Regions from separate parts of the Rhizobium zaerense genome, predicted to be linked through region 1. Evidence: predicted binding sites of a transcription regulator. Region 1 holds the regulator's gene; each other region holds the start of a gene.
What was found. The regulator LexA, encoded in region 1, represses DNA repair genes until DNA is damaged. The targets are predictions, from matches to a motif close to TGTTCNNNNTGTGTTCNG.
Positions count from the first base shown of each region.

Region 1 (4,212 bases):
CATTGCGGGCAACGCTGCTGGCGCTTGCACTTGTGGCCTGCGGCATGGCCTCCGCGCAGCTCGAGAGCTGGCGGGCTTCGACCGTGATCCTCGATTCCGCCGTCACGACGACGGTGACCGGCCGTGTGGAACGGCGCGAAGGCGACGGTCGCGGCCGGTGGCGCTACATTCTTGCCGTCACCGGTACGGAGGCGCCGGAAGTGAAGCGGTCGCCCGAACGCATAACTGCGATCACCCGCGGCGCAGACGCGCCCATCGAGATCGGTGATATCATAACCGGCAGGGCGCGGCTGACGCCGCCGGCAGGTCCAGCACTTCCTGAGCTCAACGACTTCTCCTTCGGTGCCTATTTCGATGGAATCGGCGCGAACGGCTTCTTCTACGGCGCGCCGTCGAAGGTCGACTGGCAGGCAGGTCCGCAGGCGGCAAGATCGACGTGGGAAGCTCTGCTCGAAGGGCTCTACCGGCTGCGCAGCGGCATTGGCGACCGCATAAGGTCGATCTTGCCTGGCGACACCGGCGCTTTCGCCGCTGCTCTGGTGACGGACGAGCGGCGCGCCATCTCGAATGAGACGACGGAAGCGCTGCGCCAGTCCGGCCTGGCTCATATCGTCGCCATCTCCGGCCTCAACATGGCGCTGTCGGCCGGTATCTTCTTCGTTGGGTTCCGGATGTTGCTCAGCCTCTTTCCCGGCGTCGCTGAGGCCTATCCGACGAAGAAGATCGCTGCCGCCGGCGCGCTCATCGCCGTGACCGCCTATTTCCTGATCTCGGGCTTTGGGGTCTCTGCCGAACGCGCCTTCATCATGATGGCCATCATGTTGATTGCCGTCTTCTTCGACCGGCCGTCGATCAGCCTGCGCAATGTCGCGCTCTCCGCGCTCGTCATCATCGCCATTTCGCCGTCCGAGGTCTTGGGTCCGAGCTTCCAGATGTCCTTTGCCGCGACATTGGCGCTGGTCTCGGGCTATCAGCTGTGGAAGGACCGGCGCGTCCGCGAAAACGCCTTCCTCAAGCTGCCGATCATCAGGCCGGTCGTTACGGTTGCGGGTTTCTTCGGCGGCGTCTTCCTGACGTCGCTGATCGGCGGCTTTTCAACCGCGCTGTTTTCGATCGAGCATTTTCATCGCCTGACCGCCTATGGCCTGCCGGCAAACCTCGCGACGATGCCGATCATCTCCTTTATCGTCATGCCGGCCGGGCTGCTGGCGATGCTGCTCATGCCTTTCGGTCTGGATGTTTGGGCCTGGAAGGTCGTCGGATTCGGCCTCGATCTGGTGATCGCGGTCGCAAAGACGGTATCCGGCTGGGGCGGCAATATCGACGTTGGCCGTTTGCCCGGCTGGTATTTCGCGGTCGCCGTGGCAGGCTTTCTTCTGCTGACGCTGCTCCGGACGCGACTGCGCCATTCCGGCACATCGATCATCGCAGTCTCGACGCTCATCCTGTTCCTTCTACCGGTTCCCCGGCCGCCGGATCTGGTGATTTCGGAGGATGGCAATCTCGTCGCGGTCGTCGAGGCGGCAGCAATGGCGTCCAACCGTGAACGACCGCCGGATTTCATCTTCGACCAATGGCAGAGAGCGCTGGTCCTGCCGACGCATGATCCGCCGAAGATGCTGGATGGTCCTGCTATCCCGCCGGAGGGAGAAGACCGCCGCGTCAGGCTTTCCCGCGATCAGCAGACCGAAGCGAGGACCGCGATGCGTGCAGCCGCAGCGGCCGGTGAAGCAAACCGCTTTTCCTGCGTCAAAAAGGCCTGGTGCACATCAAGGCTTGGCAATGGCCAGGTCGTGGCCGTCATCGACAATGCCGCCTATCTCGGCCCCGCATGCGACGCCGCCGATATCGTCGTGACGTCGGTCCGCCTGCGCTTCAACAGCTGCCGCTCAGGTGCGACGCTCTTCACCGGTGAAACGCTGCGCAGGACCGGTTCCGTCGAGTTGCGCTTCACGAACGCCGGCCTGGAGGTGGCAACCGCATTCGATGCATTGTCGCGGCCATGGATGCGCCATCGCGCCTATGACTGGCGCAGCAATAGTTTTACCGAGCCCGGTCTAGCCAAGGTCAGTGATAGCGGCGAATAAGACCGACGAGCTTGCCCTGAACCTTGACACGGTCCGGCCCGAAAATCCGGGTCTCGTAAGCCGGGTTGGCGGCTTCGAGCGCAATCGAGGCGCCCTTGCGGCGGAAGCGTTTGAGTGTCGCTTCCTCGTCGTCGACGAGAGCAACGACGATGTCGCCAGGACTTGCGGTGCTGCCGTTGCGGATGATCACGGTGTCGCCGTCAAAGATGCCGGCGTCGATCATCGAATCGCCCTTGACCTCCAGCGCATAATGTTCACCGGAACCGAGCATGTCGGCCGGAACGACGATGTCGTGGGTGTTGTTCTGGATCGCCGAGATCGGAACACCGGCGGCGATGCGGCCCATGACCGGCACGGAGACCGAGTTGCCGTTGTCGGCGACGGGTTTTGCAGGGGCAGGAGCGGCGACCGGCTGTGGCTTGCCGAGGCTGCCCTCGATGACGCTCGGCGAAAAGCCACGCCGCGGCTGGATGCTGGGGCTGTAGGCCTCCGGAAGCTTGATGACCTCGATCGCGCGGGCCCGGTTCGGTAGGCGGCGAATGAAGCCACGTTCCTCGAGCGCTGTAATCAAGCGATGAATCCCGGACTTCGAAGCGAGGTCCAGGGCATCCTTCATTTCGTCGAAAGATGGCGGAACGCCGGATTCCTTCATGCGCTCATGAATGAAAAGGAGAAGCTCCTGTTGTTTGCGCGTGAGCATCGACGTTGTGACCTCGTGATTGAAACAAATCCAGAACAGACACTATATGTTCCATATGTGTTCCGCAAGTAGCTAAATTTCCGTAAAACTTGGCACCAACTCGTCGAGATTCTTATTTTCATTCGCCGGATTGGACACATGTCTTGCATTGAGGGTGGCGCTGTCGCACATCTCTTGCCGATTTGAGGAGGGATATGATGAACACGCATTCCACCAAACCGTACCCGCTGGATCATGTCGTGCTGCCGGTCGTCGACATCGATCTGGCGCGCGAAAGGCTCGGCAAGCTCGGCTTCACCGTTGCCGCCGATGCGCGCCATCCCTTCGGAACGGAGAATGCCTGCGTCTTCTTTGCCGACAAGACCTATCTGGAGCCGCTCGGGATCGCGAGCGTCGAGGAGAGCGAGGCATCGGCGCGACGAGGCAATGTCTTCACCGCTCGCAACCGGGCTTTCCGCTTCCGTTGCGGCGCGGAGGGGCTTTCGGCGGTGGCCTTCGGCAGCAAGGATGCCGGCATCGATCATCAGGATTTCGTCGGCAACGGGTCGAGCGCCGGGGAGATGCTGCAGTTCAACCGGCCGATGACGATGCCGGACGGCTCCGAGACGATTGCCGGCTTCAAGCTGGCTTTTGCCGGCGACCTGCGCGCGCCTGATCTCTTGCTCTTCACCGTCGAGCGTATCAATCCGCTGCCGGCCGACCGCGCCGCGCTGGAGACGCATGCCAATGGCGTGACCGGCATAACGGAGATCGCGCTTTGCGCGCCGGAACCGGCCGCATTCGCTGCCTTCGTCGGCCTTGCAGCGGCGCAATCGGCAGTCGAGAAAACCGGTTTCGGCGTCAATGTCGCGGCGTCAAATGCGAAAATCGGTCTGATGACGCCGGAAGGGCTGGAGGCCTATTTCGACATCGCCGGCTCATCCGCAGATCGCGGCCTGCGCGGCCGGGCAATCCTCTTTGCTGTTGCCGATCTTGCCGTGACAGAAGCGCATTTGGCTGCTAACGGGGTGACATACACGCGCAAGAACAATCGCATTCTGGTGAAGCCCGCGCCCGGGCAGGGCACGCTCTTCGCCTTCGAGGAAACACGATGAGCACTGATACGAATTCCGACGTCAGGGTCGGCGAAGGCCAAGGCCAGGTCACCTTTTCCAATACCGGCCGCCTGTCGCTAATTGCCGGTCCCTGCCAGATGGAGAGCCGCGACCACGCCTTCATGGTCGCCGGCACGCTGAAGGAGCTTTGCGGAAGGCTCGGCATCGGCCTCGTCTACAAGAGTTCCTTCGACAAGGCGAACCGGACCTCGCTCTCGGCCGAACGCGGTATCGGGATCGAAAAGGGCATGGAGGTCTTTGCCGACCTCAAGAAGGAATTCGGCTTTCCCGTCCTGACCGACGTTCATACCGCCGAACAATGCGCCGAGGT
Region 1 covers NZ_CM132690.1:3,163,523-3,167,734, reverse strand. The annotation lists gene ACS4RR_RS15325 (ComEC/Rec2 family competence protein) at 1-2,087, shown strand, start outside; gene lexA (transcriptional repressor LexA) at 2,068-2,787, opposite strand; gene ACS4RR_RS15315 (VOC family protein) at 2,985-3,881, shown strand; gene kdsA (3-deoxy-8-phosphooctulonate synthase) at 3,878-4,212, shown strand, end outside.

Region 2 (4,212 bases), 1.7 Mb from region 1:
CTGAAAGATGGAACAGCCCGGTCAAGGTTGGTTTCGAAGATGCCGATGCGCGAACGGTTAATGGGCCGTTCGATGCGCTGAAGTGCCTGGCGGATCTCTGGCCGAGTGTGCGCGGGCTTCATTACATCAAGGCCCGCAGTGCCTGCCGGGCGGCGCTCGACGGGCGCAAGAGCGTGGAAGAAGCAAGAGCCGAGTTCCTGGCGGCCGCCGAAGAAGCGAAGCTGAAGCTGCATTAGCACTTCAGCAAGGAAATTCGGGCGATTTTCGCCTTCTGGCGCGCAAGCGTGCCGGAACGGGACAATGCTTTAATTTTGGTTTAACCCTGCAACAAGTGCGTGCCGGGTTTTGGTGCAAAGGGCGTTGCGCCCGGTACAGGTGTATTCATAGAAGATGCCCAGCCATCATGATGATGGTTAGAGGCTCGTCACCTCTGCGGGAACGCAGGCGAGCCTCGTCTGAGCAAAGCGGACGCCTCAGCAGTTCGCGCCGCCCTCACCCTCCACTTCGATATAACTGACACCGATGATCGTGCCATCCGATGCGCGGATGAAGGACGGCAAATACCGAGGCTCTGCCGGCGTGCAGGCGATGGCCCCGGTATATTCGTTGAGGGCGATCTGGTCCTTCGGCAAAGCGGAATAATTTGTGCCGGTTTCCAGCGAGGCGTAGGCGGAGCCGACAAAGACACTGCCTGAAATCAAGGTGGTTGCCCAAAGGCGAAGAAGCAACGACATGAGGGTCTCCAGCGTTTAGATCCGGCATTTCAACACGCGGGAGAGCACTTGGTTCCCCTTATGCATCGCAAGGACAGGTGAGCAGAGGGCCGGGGCACCATCTTACGATTTCAGCGTCGCAGCAGGCGGCTGCGCACATAGCCTCGGCCGACGACGCTCTCGGCAATCTCGATCGCCCGCTCGACATCACCCCGCCGGCGTATGAAACCTTCCAGGATTACATATGAGCCCGACATGTCGACGATGATTTCCGCCACTTCGATATCGTCGACGGCATGAAGGGCGCTCTCCACCGAGGCGCGTGTCGCCGCGTCGCTGTGACCCTGACGGCCGGATTCCTCATGGTTCGTGAATGCTGCAAAGCCGAGCACAGTGGCCTCTCCTGATGTCAGTTGATATCCGTTAACGCCTCGGCAAAGCATTTCGTTGCGGTGCGCTGGGTTGTTTCCCGTGGACCCTGGCATGGACGATCCTTGGCGAAAGGCGCCGCGGCTTCCATATCTGGCTGCAGTCGAATGAGGGATGATGACAATGAAAGCGCTTCTGCCCGCCTTGTTTGCCGGGGCATTGCTTGCCGGCTGCTCCTCGGCCGATAGGCCGGCGCTGGAACCCATTCCGGGCAGCATCACCTATGGCGGCAAACCGCGAACGAAGCTCACCAAATCGCCGGTCGGCAGCGTCGTCTACAACCAGTTTTACAACGGAACGGGCCAGCGCGTTGAGGAAACCTATATCCTTCAGCCCGACCGCAGCCTGAAGCTGGTGCGGCGCGAGATCGGCCCGGATTTTCCCGACTGAGATGTTGCTCGCGCGCCAGATCGCTTGACAGGGACGGCAATCGCGAACATTCAAGGAACATCTAATCTTTCCCCAGTGATTCTGCGGGAGCCCGACCGGACGGCTGGATGTATCTCGAAAAGCTCAATCCGCAGCAGCGCATGGCCGTCGAGCACGGCACGCTCATCGACGGCAGCCATATTGCCGGGCCGCTGCTGGTCATTGCCGGCGCCGGCTCTGGCAAGACGAATACCTTGGCGCATCGGGTCGCCCACCTGATCGTCAAGGGCGCCGATCCCCGCCGCATCCTGCTGATGACCTTCTCGCGCCGAGCAGCCGCCGAGATGGCGCGGCGCGTCGAGCGCATCTGCCGCGATGTGCTTGGTGCAAATGCCGGCGTCATGGCGGACGCGCTTTCCTGGTCCGGCACCTTCCACGGCATCGGCGCGCGGCTGTTGCGCGATTATGCCGAGCAGATTGGCCTCGATCCGGATTTCACCATCCACGACCGCGAAGACAGTGCCGATCTGATGAACCTGATCCGGCACGACCTCGGCTTCTCGAAGACGGAAAGCCGTTTTCCCACAAAGGGCACCTGTCTTGCCATCTATTCCAGGGCGGTGAATTCGGAAACCGCGCTCGACCTCGTGCTGCGCGACGTCTTTCCCTGGTGCGCGGCGTGGGAGAAACAGCTGCGCGAGCTATTCGCCTGTTATGTCGAGGCCAAGCAGAGCCAGAACGTGCTCGATTACGACGATCTGCTACTCTACTGGGCGCAGATGGTCGGCGAGGCTGTCATTGCCGAGGATATCGGCAGCCGCTTCGACCATGTGCTGGTCGACGAATATCAGGATACCAACCGGCTGCAGGCCTCGATCCTGCTGGCGCTGAAGCCCCAAGGCCAGGGACTGACCGTCGTTGGCGACGATGCGCAGTCGATCTATTCCTTCCGTGCGGCGACGGTGCGCAATATCCTCGATTTTCCCGCCGCCTTCAGCCCGATCGCCAATATCGTCACGCTCGATCGCAACTACCGCTCGACGCAGCCAATCCTCGCCGCCGCCAACGCCGTCATCGATCTCGCCTCGGAGCGCTTCACCAAGAATCTCTGGACCGAGCGGCAATCATCCGAGCGGCCGCGCCTGGTCACTGTGCGCGACGAGGCTGAGCAGGCGCGCTACATCACCGACATGGTGCTCGACAATCGCGAGGAAGGCCTCAGGCTCAAGCAGCAAGCCGTGCTCTTTCGCGCCTCGCATCACAGCGGGCCGCTGGAGGTCGAGCTGACCCGGCGCAACATTCCCTTCGTCAAGTTCGGCGGGCTGAAGTTTCTCGACAGCGCGCATGTGAAGGACATGCTGGCCGCCCTTCGCTTCGCGCAGAACCCGCGCGACCGGGTGGCGGGCTTCCGGCTGATGCAGATCCTGCCGGGCGTCGGCCCGTCGACGGCGCAGAAGACGCTCGACCTGATGGCCGAGGATGCCAGTCCGATTTCTGCTCTTGCTGCCATGCCGGCGCCGCCACGCTCCGGCGAGGACTGGACAATGTTCGTTTCGATGCTGCAGGAGCTGAAGACTGGCAAGGCCGGCTGGCCGGCGGAAATCGGCCTGGCGCGGCAATGGTACGCGCCGCATCTTGAACGGCTGCACGAGGACGCAGCGACGCGGCAGGCCGATCTGCTGCAGCTCGAACAGATCGCCGGCGGTTATGCCTCGCGCGAGCGTTTCCTGACCGAACTCACCCTCGATCCGCCGGATGCGACCAGCGACCAGGCGGGCGTGCCGCTTCTCGACGAGGACTACCTCATCCTTTCCACCATCCATTCCGCCAAGGGCCAGGAATGGACGAAGGTATTCATGCTGAACGTCGTCGACGGCTGCATACCGAGCGATCTCGCCGTCGGCACCACTGCCGAAATCGAGGAGGAACGCCGGCTGCTCTATGTCGCGATGACACGCGCCCGGGATGGCCTTGATCTCGTCGTGCCGCAACGCTTCTTCACCTACGGGCAGAACTCGCAGGGCGACCGGCACGTCTATGCCTCACGCAGCCGCTTCATTCCCGCGACCCTGCTGCAGTTCTTCGAGGCCTGCAGCTGGCCGCAGGGGAAATCGGAGGCCGCTCAAGCGCAGGCGCGACAGGTGCGCATCGATGTCGGCGCCCGCATGCGCGGCATGTGGCGATAGTCAGATAGAGTTCAGAGTGAAAGCGGCGGCTCGGCCGGTTTCAGGAAATGCTCGACCGTTTGGGGCCCCACAGCCTCGACAGTTGCCGGCGACCATTGCGGATTGCGGTCCTTGTCGATGACGGCGGCGCGGATACCCTCGAAGAAATCGGGATTATCCAGCATCTGCAGACAGGCGCCGAGTTCACGGCCGAGGCATTCGGCCAGCGAGGCGCTGCGGCGGCCGGCTCTCAGCAGCCGCAAAGCGAGCTTCAGGCTGGTCGGTGAACGCGTCAGCAGCACCCGGCGCGTCTCGGCGGCGAATTCGCCCTCCTCCGCGGCAAGCGCTGCCAGGATCTCCTCGACGCTGTCGAACCGAAATGCGCGATCGATCATCGCCGCGTGCTGCTTGAGCCGCCCTTCGCCCTGAGGTTCAGAAAGCGCCTGCAGCACGGCATCGACATCGCCGGATGAGCTGGCGCGCGGCAGGCCCGAGAGAGCGTCGACCACCTCGCCGAGCCGCGACGAAGCGATCTG
Region 2 covers NZ_CM132690.1:4,814,590-4,818,801, forward strand. The annotation lists gene ACS4RR_RS23810 (DUF982 domain-containing protein) at 1-236, shown strand, start outside; gene ACS4RR_RS23815 (hypothetical protein) at 474-734, opposite strand; gene ACS4RR_RS23820 (BON domain-containing protein) at 845-1,105, opposite strand; gene ACS4RR_RS23825 (hypothetical protein) at 1,266-1,532, shown strand; gene ACS4RR_RS23830 (ATP-dependent helicase) at 1,640-3,697, shown strand; gene ACS4RR_RS23835 (enoyl-CoA hydratase/isomerase family protein) at 3,709-4,212, opposite strand, start outside.
Region 2: ACS4RR_RS23830 (ATP-dependent helicase) is a predicted target of LexA. The motif match lies at 1,575-1,592, and genes of this name have one in related genera.

Region 3 (4,212 bases), 950 kb from region 1:
CTTGGCGCGGGTGATGCCGACATAGGCGAGGCGGCGTTCCTCCTCCAAGCCGGCGCGGCCGCTCTCGTCCAGCGAGCGCTGGTGCGGGAAGAGGCCTTCCTCCCAGCCGGGCAGGAAGACGGTGTCGAATTCCAAACCCTTGGCTGAGTGCAGCGTCATGATCGAGACGGCATCAAGGTTCTCGTTGGTCTCGGCATCCATCACCAGCGAGACGTGTTCGAGGAAGCCGCGCATCGATTCGAAGCTTTCCATCGAGCGGATCAGTTCCTTGAGGTTCTCAAGGCGGCCCGGCGCTTCGGCGCTCTTGTCGTTCTTCCACATGTCGGTATAGCCGGACTCTTCGAGGATCTGCTCGGCCAGCTCGGTATGCGGTGTCTTTTCAAGCAGTTCCTGCCATCGGCGGAAAGATTGAATCACGTCGAAGAGCGCCTTTCGCGCCTTCGGCTTCAGCTCGTCGGTCTCGATGATGTCGGCGGCCGCCGCAAGCATCGGGATATCGCGGGCACGCGCATAGTCGTGCAGCGCGCGCACCGTCGTATCGCCGAGGCCCCGCTTCGGGGTGTTGACGATGCGTTCGAAGGCGAGGTCGTCGGAGGCTTGCGCAACGAGGCGGAAATAGGCCAAGGCGTCGCGGATCTCGAGGCGCTCGTAGAAGCGCGGGCCACCGATGACGCGGTAGTTGAGGCCGAGGGTGACGAAGCGGTCTTCGAATTCGCGCATCTGGAACGAGGCGCGCACGAGGATCGCCATGTCGTTCAAGAGATGCTTGCCGCGCTGGAGCTGCTCGATCTCCTCGCCGATGGCGCGGGCTTCCTCCTCCGAATCCCAGGAAGCGTGGACCTGCACCTTGACGTCGTCCGGATCGGAGCGGTCGGTGAACAGCGTCTTGCCGAGACGACCCTCATTATGGGCGATCAGATGGGCGGCGGCGCCAAGGATATGTTCAGTCGAGCGATAGTTGCGCTCGAGCTTGATGACCTTGGCGCCGGGGAAATCCTTTTCAAAGCGCAGGATATTGTCGACCTCCGCGCCGCGCCAGCCGTAGATCGACTGGTCGTCGTCGCCGACGCAGCAGACGTTCTGCGGCTCGCCTTTGGATCGCTGGGCGAGAAGCCTGAGCCACATGTATTGGGCGGTGTTGGTGTCCTGGTACTCGTCGACGAGGATATAGCGGAAGCGGCCGTGATATTCCTTCAAGAGGTCCGGGTTCTTGCGGAAGATCGCGATCGGATGCATCAGCAGGTCGCCGAAATCGCAGGCGTTCAGCGTCGTCAGGCGCGCCTGATAGGCGAAATAGAGATCGCGGCCGCGGCCATTGGCAAAGGCGCGAGCGTCGCCCTCGGGGATATCGGCCGGGCCGAGCCCCTTGTTCTTCCACGTGTCGATCATGCCGGCGAACTGCTTGGCCGGCCAGCGCTTATCGTCGAGACCCTCGGCCTGGATCAACTGCTTGATCAGGCGAACGACGTCGTCGCTATCGAGAATGGTAAAATCGGAGCGCAGGCCGACGAGCTCGCCGTGGCGGCGCAGAAGTTTGACGCCGATCGAATGGAAGGTGCCGAGCCAGGGCATGCCTTCGACGGCGCCGCCGACGAGCAGCGCGATGCGCTCCTTCATCTCGCGGGCGGCCTTGTTGGTGAAGGTGACGGCGAGGATCTGCGAGGGAAAGGCGCGGCCGGTATTGAGGATATGGGCAATGCGGGTGGTGAGCACCCGCGTCTTGCCAGTGCCGGCGCCGGCGAGCACGAGGACGGGGCCTTCCAGCGTTTCGACGGCTTCGGTCTGCTCGGGGTTCAGCCCGGTGAGGTAATCCGGCCGCTTGCCGCCGTCGCGGGCCGCCATGGCGCGTGCGGCGATGCCGCCACCGGTGGCGGGCGCCCTTTCGGCGGGTGCGGCAGGCGGCTGCGGCTTGCGCGCCATCTCGCCCGGCTCTTCGTCGAAGAAGGGCATATCGTCGAAACTATTGCTCATGGCGCGTAATGTAGTGATTCGGGAAGGAAAGACCAGAAAAGATGTTCTGCTTTCATTCCCGAGCCGGCGCTATCCAGGCGGCATGTTACAGGCGGCAAGGCCGCCGCCGAGCCCGGCTGCGGTCAAGATGCGGGCGGGCAGGGCTAAAATTCCGATCACGGCGTGTCGGAACCGGCGCCAGTAAGGCGTCCTTGAGGCATCGGACAGCAGTCCGGATCAACACCCGTCAACAAGGAGGCCGTTTCATGCCGAAGGTCGTTTCAAATCTCTGGTTCGCCGAGGAAGCGCGCGAAGCCGTCGAATTCTACGTGTCTGTTATCCCGGACTCCAGGATCGGCCGCACCACCATACTTCAGGCGGAAACGCCGAGCGGGCCTCCCGGCAGCGTCGAGCTGATCGAGTTCACGCTCGCCGACCAGTTCTTCCTGGCCATGAAGGCCGGCCCGCTCGATAGCTTCAACCATTCCTTCTCGATTGCGATCCTCGTCGAAGGTCAGGCCGAGATCGATCGAATATGGGAGGCATTCCTCGCCAATGGCGGTACGCCGGAGGCCTGCGGTTGGCTGAAGGACCGCTGGGGCCTTTCCTGGCAAATCGTGCCGCGCGTGCTATCGGAGATGATCGCCGACAGCGACCCTGAGCGGGCGAGGCGCGTGACCGAAGTGATGCTCGGCATGGTCAAGATCGACGTCGCTGTGCTCGAGAATGCGTTCAACGGCTGAGAGGCCTGTGGAGACATGATCGCAAATCAGGCGCATGATAGTCATGCGCCTGATTCTCTAAGAATATCCCCAAATTTCGATGACATACGATCCGTCGCGCATCGATATTCACCGATCGAAGCAGGTTCGCCGCCTGCCAATCGCTGACTTTCGTGATCTCGAATCACGGGCGACATTGCACACCTTTTTCATCTTTCTGTCACGTCGTGAAATGTGCTGATACCGCCATGGGGGCTTTCTCAACTATACTGATCGACAGTTTCGTACAGTAATTAAAGAACCGGTGGATGCACAATTTTGTGCATTGCTAGAAATGGCCGGTGAGCGTGGAATAGCCGAAGAAACTATTGATTCTCAGGAACGTCATGGCCATCTCGATGGTTATAGGGACACCTGAAGCCTGTGGCATTAACCTTGAATGGAGGGCCCATGCTGAGCGAATCCGTATTTGATGCGTTCACCCGCAGTTATGATGCGCGTCGCGAAACCGATATGTCGATCGCGGAATATCTCGACCTTTGCAAAAAGGAACCGCTTGCCTATGCCAATGCGACCGAGCGCCTGCTCGCCGCGATAGGCGAGCCGCAGATGGTCGATACCGCCAAGGACGCGCGCCTCGGCCGGATCTTCATGAACCGGACCATGCGGATCTATCCGGCCTTTGCTGGTTTCCACGGCATGGAAGAGACAATCGAACGCATCGTTTCCTTTTTCCGGCACGCGGCGCAGGGGCTCGAGGAGCGCAAGCAGATCCTTTATCTGCTCGGCCCGGTCGGCGGCGGCAAGTCATCGCTGGCGGAGCGGCTGAAGCTGCTGATGGAGGTTCATCCGATCTACGTTCTGAAGGCGGGTGACGAGATCAGCCCCGTTTTCGAAAGTCCTCTCAACCTGTTCGACCCGGACACGATGGGATCGCTCCTCCAGGAGCAATACGGCATTCCCCTGCGGCGCCTGAGCGGACTGATGAGTCCGTGGTGCCTGAAACGGCTCGACGATTTCGGAGGCGATATTTCCCGCTTCCGCGTCGTCAGAGTACAGCCTTCGCGGTTGCGCCAGATCGCCATCGCCAAGACCGAGCCTGGAGACGAGAACAATCAAGATATCTCGTCGCTGGTCGGCAAGGTCGATATCCGCAAGCTGGAGACCTATTCCCAGAACGATCCCGATGCCTACAGCTATTCGGGCGGGCTCAACCGCGCCAATCAGGGCGTGCTCGAATTCGTCGAGATGTTCAAGGCGCCGATCAAGATGCTGCATCCGCTGCTGACGGCGACGCAGGAGGGAAACTATATCGGCTCCGAGAATATCGGCGCCATACCCTTCTCCGGCATCGTCCTTGCGCATTCGAACGAAGCGGAATGGCAAACCTTCAAGGCCAACAAGAACAACGAGGCCTTCATCGACCGTATTTGCGTGATCAAGGTGCCCTATTGCCTGCGCGTCACGGAAGAGCAGAAGATCTACGAGAAGCTGATCGAGGGATCGGAACTCGCCGATGCGCCGTGCGCCCCCGCGACGC
Region 3 covers NZ_CM132690.1:2,210,058-2,214,269, forward strand. The annotation lists gene ACS4RR_RS10570 (ATP-dependent helicase) at 1-1,971, opposite strand, end outside; gene ACS4RR_RS10575 (VOC family protein) at 2,217-2,693, shown strand; gene ACS4RR_RS10580 (PrkA family serine protein kinase) at 3,123-4,212, shown strand, end outside.
Region 3: ACS4RR_RS10570 (ATP-dependent helicase) is a predicted target of LexA. The motif match lies at 2,014-2,031, and genes of this name have one in related genera.

Region 4 (4,212 bases), on a different replicon from region 1:
CTTCATCCCATGGCGCCCGCATCCAGGTGTTCGTCTCTTCCTTCGTCAGCAACAGGACGGGCATGGCCTTGTCATGGATCGGCTTCACCAGGTCGTTGGGATCCGTGGTCAAGAAGCCATAGAGGTCGTCGGTGGTCAGCCCGTCCCTGACCCTTCGGACGCTCTGCCATTGCGGCACATGGAGACCGGCAAAAAACATAAGCGGTTTGGCTGCGTCGCGGGCGAACCAGGCATTGGGGACGTTTCCGCCATCCTCCTGGCTGGCCGGATCCGGTTCCGCGAAACTGGTGACCGGGACGAGACATCTGTTTCCGACGCCAAACCATCGCGTCCAGTGCGGAAAACTGAGCTTGCGCACGTTGGTAGTACCGCGGTCGGCTTCCATGCGGATCAGTTCTTCGAGATCTGACGGCTTGCCCTTGGCCGCAAGTTTCTCGGCCTTGACTTTCGCCGCCTTCTCAAGGGCGAAGCGCGGCGAGGGCAGTCCCCAGCGCGCATGGACCAGTTGCTTCTTGCCGTCGGCGGTGTTGCGGACGATCGGCCCCATCTGATCGGGGTTCATCTGGTAGGCGGGCATCAGGTTGATCAGGCTTTCGGCGTCCCGGGCCCATTTGGCGACCCAATCCTTGTCTTCCATGCGATAAAGATTGCACATTTTGAGCCATCTACTCCGCTTGAGCTCGAATGGCGGACAATCTAGCGGATGGCGCTGATTTCGCTAGTCGAGCCGGAAGACGTCGGCGTTGTCCTGCCGTTCTCGCAAGCCCTTGTAGGATGGATGGCGCAGTTTTCCGTCTGTCGTCCAGGCGCGAAACTCGATCTCAGCAATCAGGGTCGGTTCCACCCAGACAATATCGGCACTTCCGGAATAGGGCAGGGGCGGCTGCTTTCGCTTCCATCGCAGCGTGTCCAGCATCTTTCGCAGCCTGATGGTCTCGGCTTGCCCGAATCCAGTGCCGACGCTTCCGACGTGGATGAGCTCATCACCACGATACGCGGCGAGCACCAACGAGCCGAAGCCAGCAGCGAAGGTCGCCGACCTCTCATAGCCGACGATGAAGAACGCCTCGCTCTGGATGCATTTGACTTTCACCCAATCCCCGGTCCGGCCCGAACGATAGGGCCGATCGAGGTGCTTGCCGACGATGCCTTCCAGGCCGAGGCGGCAGACATGCTCCAGCAGGACAGTCGGTTCGGCATCGAGTGTTTCCGATAGCCGAATGGCGCCGGCTTCATCATTGTTTGCGACGTTTAACGTGTCCTCGAGAAGGTGTCGGCGCGAACGGTATTCGACACCGCGCAGATCGTGGCCGTCCAGATAGATAAGATCGAAAGCGTAGAGGACGGCGTTGGAGGCACGGTTGCCAGCCTGTTTGCCGGATGCGCCCAGCGATTGCTGCAGCAGCCCGAAATCCGGCCGCCCCTCTTCGTCAAGCACGACCGCCTCGCCATCAATGATCATCGTCGCCGGCCCAAGCGCTCGGGCCGCCTGCTCTATGGCCGGGAACCGATGCGTCCAGTCATGGCCGCCACGCGTGAGGATCCGGATCCCCTGCGGCTCGACGTGAACGGCAAGGCGATAGCCATCCCATTTCAGCTCCCAGCTCCACTCGCTTCCCTTTGGCGGATGAGACTTCAATTGCGCCAGCGCGGGCTCGACACGCTCGGGCATGGGATCGAACAGCAGCTGTGGCTGGGCTGGATTTCGCTTGGCCCGCGGCCGGGAACGGATCGGGTCCTCGGTGTCACGAAGGAGGGGTTTTGATTTCGGAAGCTTTGGCATCCCGACAGTTCAGCAGAAAAACCTTAAAGACACTGTGACGATGCCGACTTGCCCCCGCAATTCACACAAAGGGATTAGCGCTGGAAAACGCTCGTAAAAAAATCCACCGGCCGCTATCGGGCTGATTCCCATGGGTATTCTGCTGATTTCTAATGTTCAGGATAATATTCCCATTCCTCCGGTTGCTTGACTCTTTTAGTGGGCGGGAACAGAAAGAGAACATCTGCATTTGTTCGACATGATGTCGGCCGCCAACACGACCTTGAAGGGAGCCGTGAACGATGACTGCTGCCCGTGACAGGGTGATTTCCGATTTGCGCGAGCGCATTGCATCGCTGGAGGGCGTGTCAGCCAGAAGGGCTGGCTGTCTGTCCTTCGGCGTGCCGGAGATCGATGCGGTTCTGCCGGGAGGTGGCCTGGCCCATGGCGCCCTGCACGAATTTGCCGGCGGCGGGTCGGGTACAGTGGACGGGGCGGCGGCGGCGCTGTGTGCGGCGGGGATTGCAGCGCGGACCAAAGGTCCTATCGTCTGGTGCCTGACGCGCCCCGATCTGTTCTTTCCGGCGCTTGCCCAGGTCGGCCTCCACCCGGACAGGGTGATCTTCGTCGAATCCGACAAGGAGGAAGACGTTCTGGCAAACATGGAGGAAGGGCTGTCCTTTGGCGGGCTCGGCGCCGTCGTCGGTGAACTCGTTCGCCTGCCGATGGTCGGCTCGCGCCGGCTGCAGCTGGCGGCGGAGCGCACCGGCACGATGGCGCTTGCCGTCCGGCGCTGGCGGCGACAGACGGAGGCGAATGACTTTGGGCAGCCGACGGCGTCGACCACCCGATGGCGGGTGAGCGTCATGCCGTCGGAGGAATTGCCAGTGCCAGGTGTGGGGAGAGCCCAGTGGTTGCTGGAATTGATGCGCGTGAAAGCGGGTGAATGTGCTGAGTTTCTCGTGAGGGCGTGCGATGACAAGGGTTGTCTCGATCTATCTTCCGGATCTGCCGACGGATCGCATTCGTCGCGCCGATCCGTCTATTCCGCCTGAACAGGCGATCGCCGTGATTGCCAGGAGTGGCTCGAAACGCTGGGTATCGGCCGCCGACGCCGCCGCCAGGAAAGCCGGCGCTCATGTCGGCATGCCGGCGGCCAAAGCACAGGCGCTGTTCCGCGGCCTGATGCTGGTCGATGCGGATCCTGCAATGGATGCCGCAGCACTCGAACGCATTACCCTTTGGGCGCTAACGCTCTATTCGCCGATCGTCGCGGTCGATGGGATCGATGGCATCGTCATGGACACCGAGGGTGCCGATCACCTGCAGGGCGGCGAGCTCGCCATGGTGACGAAGATCGTCAATCAGTTCCTGGCCAAGAAGCTTACTTCACGTGTCGCCATTGCCGACAGCTGGGGTGCGTCCCACGCCTGTGCCCGTGCCATCAGCCGCGAAACGGTCATCGTGCCTTCAGGTGAGACCGTCCGCGCCGTCGAGAAGCTGCCGATATCGTTGCTGCGCCTTCCCGGGAAAATCGTCAGCGATCTGCGCACGCTCGGCTTCCAGACGATCGGCGAATTGGCCAACACGCCGCGCGCACCGCTGACGCTCCGTTTCGGTCCGGAGATTGGCCGGCGGCTGGACCAGATGTTGGGCCGCGTCTCCGAACCCATCAATCCGATCCGCACCGCGGAGCTGATTGAGGTGAGCCGCGCCTTTACCGAACCGATCGGGGCTGCCGAAACCATCAACAAATATGTCGGCCGGCTGGTGGTGCAACTGATCGAAGAGCTGCAAAGGCGCGGCCTTGGTGTTCGGCGCGCCGACCTGATCGTCGAAAAGGTCGACGGTACGCGGCAGGCAATCCGCGCCGGCACGGTGAAGCCGGTGCGCGATGTAGTCTGGCTGACGAAGCTGTTTCGCGACCGGACGGAAAAGATCGACCCCGGCTTCGGGATCGAGAAGCTCACCCTGGTTGCGGTCATAGTCGAGCCGCTGCAGGAGCGCCAGAAATCCTCCTCGCTGGTCGAGGAGGAAGTGAAGGACGTGACGCCGCTGATCGATATCTACGGCAACCGCGGCCAGCGTGTGTATCGAGTGGCACCCGTTGCCTCCGACGTGCCCGAGCGCGCCGTCCAGCGCATCAGTCCTGCTGCCGATCCGGTCGAGGTCACCTGGGTCAGTCATTGGCGCCGGCCGGTCCGGCTGCTCGCCCGTCCCGAGCTGATCGAGGCCATCGCCTTGCTGCCGGACCGGCCGCCGGTCTCGATCACCTGGCGCGGCAAGCGCCGGAAGGTCAAGCGCGCCGATGGTCCGGAACGGATTTTTGGCGAGTGGTGGCAGCGCGACGCTGAGATGGAGGCGGTGCGGGATTACTTCGTCATCGAAGACGAGGCCGGCGAACGTCTTTGGGTGTTTCGCTCCGGTGATGGCATCGATCCGGAAACCGG
Region 4 covers NZ_JBPWQY020000002.1:372,941-377,152, reverse strand. The annotation lists gene ACS4RR_RS26160 (SOS response-associated peptidase family protein) at 1-655, opposite strand, end outside; gene ligD (non-homologous end-joining DNA ligase) at 719-1,783, opposite strand; gene ACS4RR_RS26150 (ImuA family protein) at 2,065-2,817, shown strand; gene ACS4RR_RS26145 (Y-family DNA polymerase) at 2,738-4,212, shown strand, end outside.
Region 4: ACS4RR_RS26150 (ImuA family protein) is a predicted target of LexA. The motif match lies at 1,988-2,005, and genes of this name have one in related genera.